DNA from 4 places in the Photobacterium kishitanii genome. Region 3 is predicted to be linked to each of the others. Evidence: predicted binding sites of a transcription regulator. Region 3 holds the regulator's gene; each other region holds the start of a gene.
The links. The regulator PurR, encoded in region 3, represses purine synthesis genes. The targets are predictions, from matches to a motif close to TNANGNAAACGTTTNCNTNA.

Region 1 (2,216 bases), 280 kb from region 3:
AACAATAATTCATTACCAAGGTCTAGCATTAATACCTTTGTTTCTACATCAAACTGCCAATACCAATAATTATTTGGAGTTAGCATATCCCCTCCCTTACTTACTATATTTCGATATTATCAACAAAATTTTACTGCACAAATGACATATTAAAAGAGGAAGGTTTTAATCAGTTACTTTAGTGGGATTAGTACACAGACATAAAAAAACCAAATTGAACATTATATTCAATTTGGTTTAATAGCTAAGGATGAACTTACATTATATGGAGGTATTAAAGACCATTAACAATGTCTTTTACTAATCGTGGGCCATGGTAAATAAAGCCAGTATAAACTTGGACTAATTGAGCACCGGCTTGCATTTTCTCACGAGCAGCCATTGCTGAATCAATACCACCCACACCAATGATCGGTAATGCACCATCTAAAGCTATTGCCATTTTACGAATAACTTCAGTGCTTTTATTTTGTAATGGACGACCACTTAGTCCGCCCATTTCATCACAATGCTCCATTCCTTCAACTAAGGTACGATCTAACGTGGTATTAGTACCAATAACGCCATCAATGTTATTACGAATTAATGACTCACAAACCTGAACGATTTCTTGATCATCAAGATCTGGTGCGATCTTAAGTGCTAACGGAACATACTTACCGTGTTTTTCGGCTAGTTCGGTTTGTTTTTGTTTTAGTTGTGATAGCAAATCATCCAATGCTTCACCATATTGAAGCGAACGTAATCCCGGTGTATTTGGCGATGAAATATTGACAGCGATATAACCTGCATATTGATAGACTTTTTCCATACAGATTAGATAATCTTCAGCACCCTTTTCTATTGGTGTGTCTTTATTTTTACCGATGTTAATACCAATAACGCCGTCATAGGTTGATTTCTTTACGTTCTCTACTAAATTATCAACACCAAGGTTATTAAAACCAAAACGGTTAATAATACCTTCTGCTGGAATTAAGCGGAATAAACGTGGCTTATCATTACCTGACTGAGGGCGTGGTGTTACAGTGCCGACTTCAACAAAACCGAATCCCATTGCGCCAAATGCATCAATACATTCGCCATTTTTATCAAGGCCAGCAGCTAGACCGACAGGATTTTTAAAAGTAATGCCCATAACTTCAACAGGACATTCAGGTACATGTTGACGATAGAAGATATCAAGTGGAGTGCCAGTAAAGCGAGAAAAGTTTTGAATAGCGAGGTCGTGTGCTTTTTCTGCATCCAACTGGAAAATAGCGGATCGTGCGATGCGATATAACATTATAACTCCATTAAAAATCCCGTATAAACGGGGTGGTATTATTCACAGTTATAACGCTAAATACAATCCTTATTCATTTGATTATTATCAATAAAACAGCAGCTTATATTTTATATCAATATTTACAATGAGTTATAAATAGCTCTTATTTAAAATAATTGCCATTAAAAGCAAACGTTTTCGTGACCAATGCTAAAAACCCATAATGAAACACATATTGATTACATAAAACCACTAATAAAGTACATTTTGTTTACTTAAAATAACGTGTTCTGATTATTCAGCTGATTTAGAATGAATATTTAATAATGTTAACTCTCTTAGTGCTACGGCAAATTTAGCAAATTCATGCACTGTCCCTATTTTAAATTCCGTTAATACACTTTCCCAACGCTTAATCGGAACAGGATGTTGATCAATCCATTGCCGTACACACTCTTCTGGCTGAGAGGCTGTATTTTGAATAACTGAAATAGTGAGTTGTCGTTGTTGCCAGTCGAGCTCTTCCCTAAATGATGCTCGTGCCAATGCTTGCCAGTGATTATCTACGGGTTGATTATTAATTTGTTTCAAAAACCAGTGTAATGATAAATCAACACCAACAATAAAATACACGCGAGCAATATGGCTTACATCCTGTTGTTGATGATCTGCAATTTGGCCAATATCCATCGCACAATATAAACTTGATAGCCGCACAATACCATTAGCCAAACTTTGAGGTACACCGACGTTTATCAAACGTTGAGCTTGCTGTTGATGCTCTTGTACTTCGTCCGTGACAAGGTAACTTTCTAAGTTTTCTCGTAAATCAATAATATAAGGCGTATAGAAACTGATCTGTTGTTCTATCGTTAACTTTCTATCTTGATTACGTAACAGCCATCGCGTTATTCGGCGCAACATTCGCCGACATTGAAACAGCATGTCG
Region 2 (2,216 bases), on a different contig from region 3:
CCGGCAAGTAAACCGCGTTCAACACTGCGTTGGAATGTAGCACCAACTTGAAGGCCATAATTACCTTGGAGACCTTCAATAGAAAGATCGTTGTTGAGCTGATAAGCCTGCTTAATAAATTCAATCTCAGCTAACGGTGCTTGGGTAGCAAAATCAAAAATGTCTTGTGCACACGCATCAATAAAAGGATTACTCTTGATGGTTTTTTTAGTTGCATGGGAGGTATTTTGAGGCTCAGCAATATAAGTTGTGATGCCATCTTCTTCAATTGCTAATACATGAGTATGGCTATCTGCAATTGTCACTGCTGCTGAATGGTTGGTACTAAAGATGGTGACTTTGGAGTAAAGAATATTACTAACATTGGCAACATTAACCGTCACTATTTTTTTATCCAGCATTGTTTTTGCGATAGCGACATTGTCAGTAGTTAGATTTTTGAGCACTTCCAACTGCGCGCTGCTATCACCTGCAACCGCACCTGCAGCGGCTGCTATTTCTAATCCTACCATACCTGTGCCTGGAACAGTAACACCCATACCATTTTTCATTAGATTAGCAGAAACAAGGACATTAATAGCCGTAATGTCTTGATGGTTTATATTGAGCTTATTGACAGCAATTGCTGCGGCTAATGCAACGGATACAGGTTCGGTACAACCCAGAGCTGGAACAACATCGCGTTTTACAACATCAATAAATGCTGGCCAAAGTGTGTGTTTCATTGCAATCACCTAATACTCTATATCAAAGAGTCAAAAATTACGGCTAAAAGAAAAATTTCATATTTACGAGGTAAATAATTAGTCAGCGGTGCATGTTATTTATTGATTGCGAGTATACATTTAGTCGTAAAGAAAAAAATCGTATATTTATTACTTACAGCAAGGTTAATTAGCAATATTTTCTACTATAACTATAGTGGGTAGTGTTATTGTTATATTGATCACAGTTTTTATGGGTTTATTTTTTACGTTAGCGGTGGTTAATTTTTATGGTGATGATGAAAAAATTGTTACGATAGGGACTGAAATATCAGTTTATGGTGGCAGGGATAGGCACTTTCTAGGTATCATTGTTATTTGAAAGATTATCTAAAGGTTGAGGAGCAATAACTTCAGCCTTTTATTTTCTTTAAAAAAGTAAACGTTTGCGTTGGTTGGCGATGAGGATTAACGACCAATGATAGCGGATTGAAACCAGACAATTATAGGAAGCCATCATGTCTGTTGACAGTACACATAATACTCCAAGTGAATCAACACGTGGTTTAGACCGTTATTTTCAAATCACTGAGCGCGGTAGCAGCGTTAAACAGGAAATTATTGCCGGATTAACCACCTTTTTAGCAATGGTATATTCGGTAATTGTTGTACCAAGTATGTTGGGTACGGCAGGATTTGATCAAAGTGCAGTCTTTATCGCGACCTGTTTAGTGGCGGCATTTGGTTCACTGTTGATGGGGCTATGGGCTCGTTTACCTATGGCTATTGGGTGTGCAATATCATTAACGGCTTTTACTGCATTTAGTTTAGTACTTGGTCAAGGGGTAAGTATTCCCGTTGCATTAGGTGCGGTGTTCTTGATGGGGGTCGTGTTTACTTTTATTACGGTTACCGGTATTCGCGGTTGGATCATGAGAAACATGCCAACGGGTATTGCTCATGGTACTGGTATTGGTATTGGTCTCTTTTTATTATTGATTGCCGCAAACGGCGTTGGTTTGGTTATCAAAAATCCACAGCCAGGCTTACCTGTTGCGTTTGGTGATTTCGTATCATTGCCTGTGATTATGTCGTTAGTCGGTTTAGCGACCATTATTGGACTTGAGAAACGTCGCGTACCGGGTGGTATTTTATTAGTGATTATCGCTATTTCAGTCTTTGGGTTAATTTTTGATCCTAATGTGAAATATCATGGTTTATTTGCATTACCGACATTCGGTGGTGACGGTTCATTATTAGGTTCTCTTGATATTATGGGCGCGCTTAACCCGGTGATCTTACCGACAGTATTAGCGTTAGTGATGACGGCTATTTTTGATGCAACTGGTACGATTCGAGCTGTTGCTGGCCAAGCTAACTTATTAACTGAACGCGGTAATATTATTAGCGGCGGTAAAGCATTAACTGCCGATTCTGTCAGTAGTATTTTTGCGGGTTTAGTGGGCGGCTCACCTGCTGCTGTTTATATTGAATCAGCGGCAGGTACGGCAG
Region 3 (2,216 bases):
GTTATTCATCTCTCTCAACGCTTATATCCAACCTTATCCGGCGGAGAAAAACAGCGGATCCATTTCGCGCGAGTATTAACGCAACTAAGCCAAGCTAATAACAAGTGTATCTTAATGTTAGATGAACCAACCTCAGCACTGGATTTAGCCCATCAACATAAAACGCTGCAAGCCGCACAGGCAATGGCTGCACAAGGTGCTGCGGTGATCGTAGTATTACATGATCTCAATTTAGCGGCGCAGTACGCTCAAAGAATGGTAATTATTCAACACGGGAAAATTCAAGCGGATGGTTCACCATGGCAAGCATTAGATCCAGCAGTGATTAATGCCGTCTATGGCTGGCAAGTTTCCGTTCACTCCCACCCTATTCATGGTTACCCTTACCTATTATCATCGTGTTAAAAAACAGCATCATTAATGAATCCATCAAGTAAATTTCAGTAACACGACGATAAATTTGCTGAAATTTACGTTTTTTTGTTGATAGCATCAAATAATTTAATCCAAAACAATAGAATCGTTGCACTACGCTCAACACTCAGTAAAATGTGAACGCAAGCGATTACACTTGAAAAATATGCAATAATTATAAAGCCGCAAAATAAATGCGGATTTTGGCGTTGAATACAATTAAAGTCTGTAATAGGCACTGAATCGGTGTCAAATTGAATAATTAACGAGATGCTTTACATAAGTAAGATGGATTTTATTAATCTCAGTGATTACTCAATTTGATACCACACTATTAGCTAGAAACGCCTCTAGCGCTCATTATTAGAAGAATAAATATGGCAACCATTAAAGATGTTGCACGTATGGCTGGGGTTTCAACCACAACAGTTTCACACGTGATCAATAAAACGCGCTTTGTAGCAGAAGCAACACAGAAAAAAGTACTTGCGGCAGTTGAAGACCTTAACTATGCACCAAGTGCTGTTGCGCGTAGTCTAAAATGTAATACCACCCGTACTATTGGCATGCTAGTAACAAAGTCGACCAACCCTTTTTTTGCTGAAGTTGTACATGGTGTTGAAGAGTATTGCTATCGTGAAGGCTACACCCTAATTTTATGTAATACCGAAGGGAATCTTTCTAAGCAACGCGATTACTTACGCATGCTTGCAGAAAAACGTGTCGATGGCTTATTAGTGATGTGTTCTGATCTTGACCAAAAATTATTGGATCTTCTTGAGCGCCAAAAAGACTTACCAATGGTGATTATGGATTGGGGCCCAGAGAGTCCACATACCGATAAAATTCAAGATAATGCAGAACAAGGTGGCTATATAGCGACCAAATACTTTATCGATCATGGTCATACTCTCATTGGTTGCTTATCTGGCCACAATGACAAGTCTACTTGTCGTGAGCGCCTAAAAGGCTTTAATAAAGCAATGGCAGAAGCAAACTTAGCGGTTAACGAAGACTGGATCCTTGAAGGTGACTTTGAGTGTGATTCAGCAGTAAAAGCCGCTGAGAAATATATTGCAATGACTGAACGCCCAACGGCTATTTTTTGCTTTAATGACATTATGGCAATGGCACTTATTAGTACGTTTGAACAAGCAGGATTACGTGTACCTGGTGATATTTCAATCATCGGTTATGACAACATTGATCTAGCACCTTACTTTGCGCCACCACTAACGACTATCCATCAACCAAAACGTCGTTTAGGCAAAACAGCTATTAAGATTTTAATGGAGCGCATGAAAGATAAAGATCACGAACGTCAAATTTTTGAAATGGCGCCGGCTATCGTCGAACGAAAATCTGTAAAAGATTTACGCTAATACCGTCAATTATTGATCAAGCCAATATTTATATTGGCTTTTTCACTCTATATAATAACTACTATTCTCACCGCTTTTAAAACGACCATTCCAACCAAAAAATACGAGCAATGTCACATATTCACCAGCTTTCGTTAATATTCAAACTTACCTTGTTCAAAGATCGAATATAATGATTCGTGTAAATACATATAATAGTAAGCAAAAGACTTACAGGCTATAAATAAACTTTCGATACTGATTATTTTATTTATAGAGGAATGCATGGATGATTTAAAGTAGTTAAATTTTCATGTAAATAGCTTTAATAATAAAGTAAATTTACGACTACTTTAATGTTAGCTGACACTCATTTATTCATCGAGTAGAAGTATGGACAAAGCAATATTAAAAAACTCATTAAAACTATTAGATCATTTA
Region 4 (2,216 bases), 140 kb from region 3:
TTTCTAGATACAAAAACAGAGAGCTGAGCTCTCTGTTTATTTTTAATCATTCAGCGTTAGTATACTACCTCTAAAGAGGAAGAAATAAACCAGCCAATGTCGCACTCATTAAATTAGCTAAAGTCGCTGCAAAAATAGCTTTCATCCCTAAACGCGCAATTTCAGGACGACGTTGAGGTACAATTCCACCTAACCCCCCCATTAACATGGCAATAGAGGTTAAATTAGCAAAACCACACAATGCAAATGTCACTATCGCTTGTGAGTGTTCACTAAGCTTAGCTATTGTTTCTGGTTTCATTAGTTCAGCAAACGCTATAAATTCATTCACAGCAATTTTAGTACCAATGAGGCTAGCCGCTGTTGTTGCTTCTGACCAAGGCACACCAATTAACCATGCAACAGGAGCAAATACGTAGCCAAAAATCATATTAAGGCTAAGATCATTAATTCCAATCCAATGACCAATATGGCCTAAACCACCATTTACCATTGCAATTAAACTAATAACAGCCAATAAACTTGCACCAACAGCCATTGCAATTTGTAAGCCACTCAATGCACCACGAGAAGCTGCATCGACTAAGTTAACGGGTTCATCTTCTTCACCGTCATCTTCCTCTTCCATGCTATGCACGCCTTCGGTTTGCGGCACGATCAATTTCGCCATCATCAATCCCGCAGGTGCTGACATAAAACTAGCAGCAATCAGATATTTCAACTGCACACCAAGTCCTGCATAACCAACCATAGTACCACCAGCAACAGAGGCTAATCCGCCAACCATTACTGCAAATAATTCTGAGCGTGTCATCTTTGCTAAGAACGGACGTACAACTAATGGTGCTTCTACAGAACCAACAAAAATATTAGCCGTTGCAGACATTGATTCAGTACGCGTAGTACCTAATAGGCGTTGTAATAAGCCACCAATACCACGGATAACCCATTTCATCACACCAACATAATAGAGTACGGAGATTAATGCCGAAAAGAAAACAATAGAAGGTAAGACATTAACCGCAAAAATAAAGCCTAGTTTAAATTGAGCTAGCTGGCCAAACAAAAATGATGTGCCTTCATGACCATAATCAATCACACCAGATACAGCACCAGAAACACTATTTAGCACTACCCGACCAATAGGCACATAAAGAATAAAGGCCGCAAACACAACTTGAATACAAAAAGCGCCTAAAACACTGCGCCAATTAACTGCTGAACGGTTTTCTGAAAATAAAAAACCTACTGCAAAAATAGTAATAATACCGAGCATGCCAACAAGATAATGCAAAGTCATTCCCCAATGTATGGTGTAGTAAACGATTGCGGAAAGAGTGTATTCATAAAAAAAAGTGTGACAAGGATCAAGTTGTTATTACGAACAACAACAATTTAACAAACTGACGCGATATTGGGTAATTTTTAGCCTAAGCAAACGAAAATCATCGGATTAGTTCCTATAGGGAATACTATTAACCCCTAGGGTTACAATTTGAAACACTTACCTCTCACTTTTAGCCAACCGTTTGCGTGTGATCGCTGTTTTTTACATCATTACCATTTGCACAAAATATTACCCGCTTCTATATGGCGGCGAATAAATTCAATAAATAGATTCACTTTATTAGGCAAAAATTTATGTCTTGGATAAACCGCATATAACGGCATATGCTGTGTTAACTGCCAATCTGGCATAAGTCGAATCAACTTACCTTGGCGGATTTCATCCGTTAACAAGTACGTCGCTAAATAGCCAATACCATTGCCTGCAATCGTAGCATCACGAATTGCATCAGCAGAATCGACGCGGTAATTACCCGTGACTTTAATATCCTGATTATCATTTTGCTGACTAAAGCTCCATACATTATCTTTACGCTCACGGCTAAAATAAATAATACAATTATGCGCAGTTAAATCACTGGGTTGATAAGGTACACCATGAGTCGCTAAATATTCAGGACTTGCCACCAGCACAAAATCACAATTACTCAAATGACGTGCAACAAAACCTTCTGGAGGCGAATCCATAAATCCAATCCAAAGATCGAGTTGCTCTGCAATCAAATCAACACGGTGATCAAACAAACTCAATTCTAAATTGAGTAATGGATATTGGGCATGAAACTCATTGATATAAGGTGCTACATGATTAGAAGCAAAAGATTGCGCAATCCCAACTCGCAGTAGACCTTGTGAGTTATCTTCATTTA

Region 1: pyrD (quinone-dependent dihydroorotate dehydrogenase) is a predicted target of PurR. The motif match lies at 1,452-1,471, and genes of this name have one in related genera.
Region 2: PPBDW_RS19770 (NCS2 family permease) is a predicted target of PurR. The motif match lies at 1,139-1,158, and genes of this name have one in related genera.
Region 4: PPBDW_RS06115 (NupC/NupG family nucleoside CNT transporter) is a predicted target of PurR. The motif match lies at 1,518-1,537, and genes of this name have one in related genera.

What each region holds. Positions count from the first base shown of each region.
Region 1 covers NZ_LN794352.1:1,699,872-1,702,087, reverse strand. Annotated here, with positions in the region: gene PPBDW_RS08055 (cell division protein ZapC domain-containing protein) at 1-86, opposite strand, end outside; gene pyrD (quinone-dependent dihydroorotate dehydrogenase) at 275-1,285, opposite strand; gene PPBDW_RS08045 (NAD-glutamate dehydrogenase) at 1,562-2,216, opposite strand, start outside.
Region 2 covers NZ_LN794353.1:1,004,027-1,006,242, forward strand. Annotated here, with positions in the region: gene PPBDW_RS19765 (L-cysteine desulfidase family protein) at 1-725, opposite strand, end outside; gene PPBDW_RS19770 (NCS2 family permease) at 1,223-2,216, shown strand, end outside.
Region 3 covers NZ_LN794352.1:1,422,681-1,424,896, reverse strand. Annotated here, with positions in the region: gene PPBDW_RS06795 (heme ABC transporter ATP-binding protein) at 1-405, shown strand, start outside; gene purR (HTH-type transcriptional repressor PurR) at 792-1,796, shown strand; gene PPBDW_RS06785 (TfoX/Sxy family DNA transformation protein) at 2,169-2,216, shown strand, end outside.
Region 4 covers NZ_LN794352.1:1,278,796-1,281,011, reverse strand. Annotated here, with positions in the region: gene PPBDW_RS06115 (NupC/NupG family nucleoside CNT transporter) at 71-1,300, opposite strand; gene PPBDW_RS06110 (LysR family transcriptional regulator) at 1,558-2,216, opposite strand, start outside.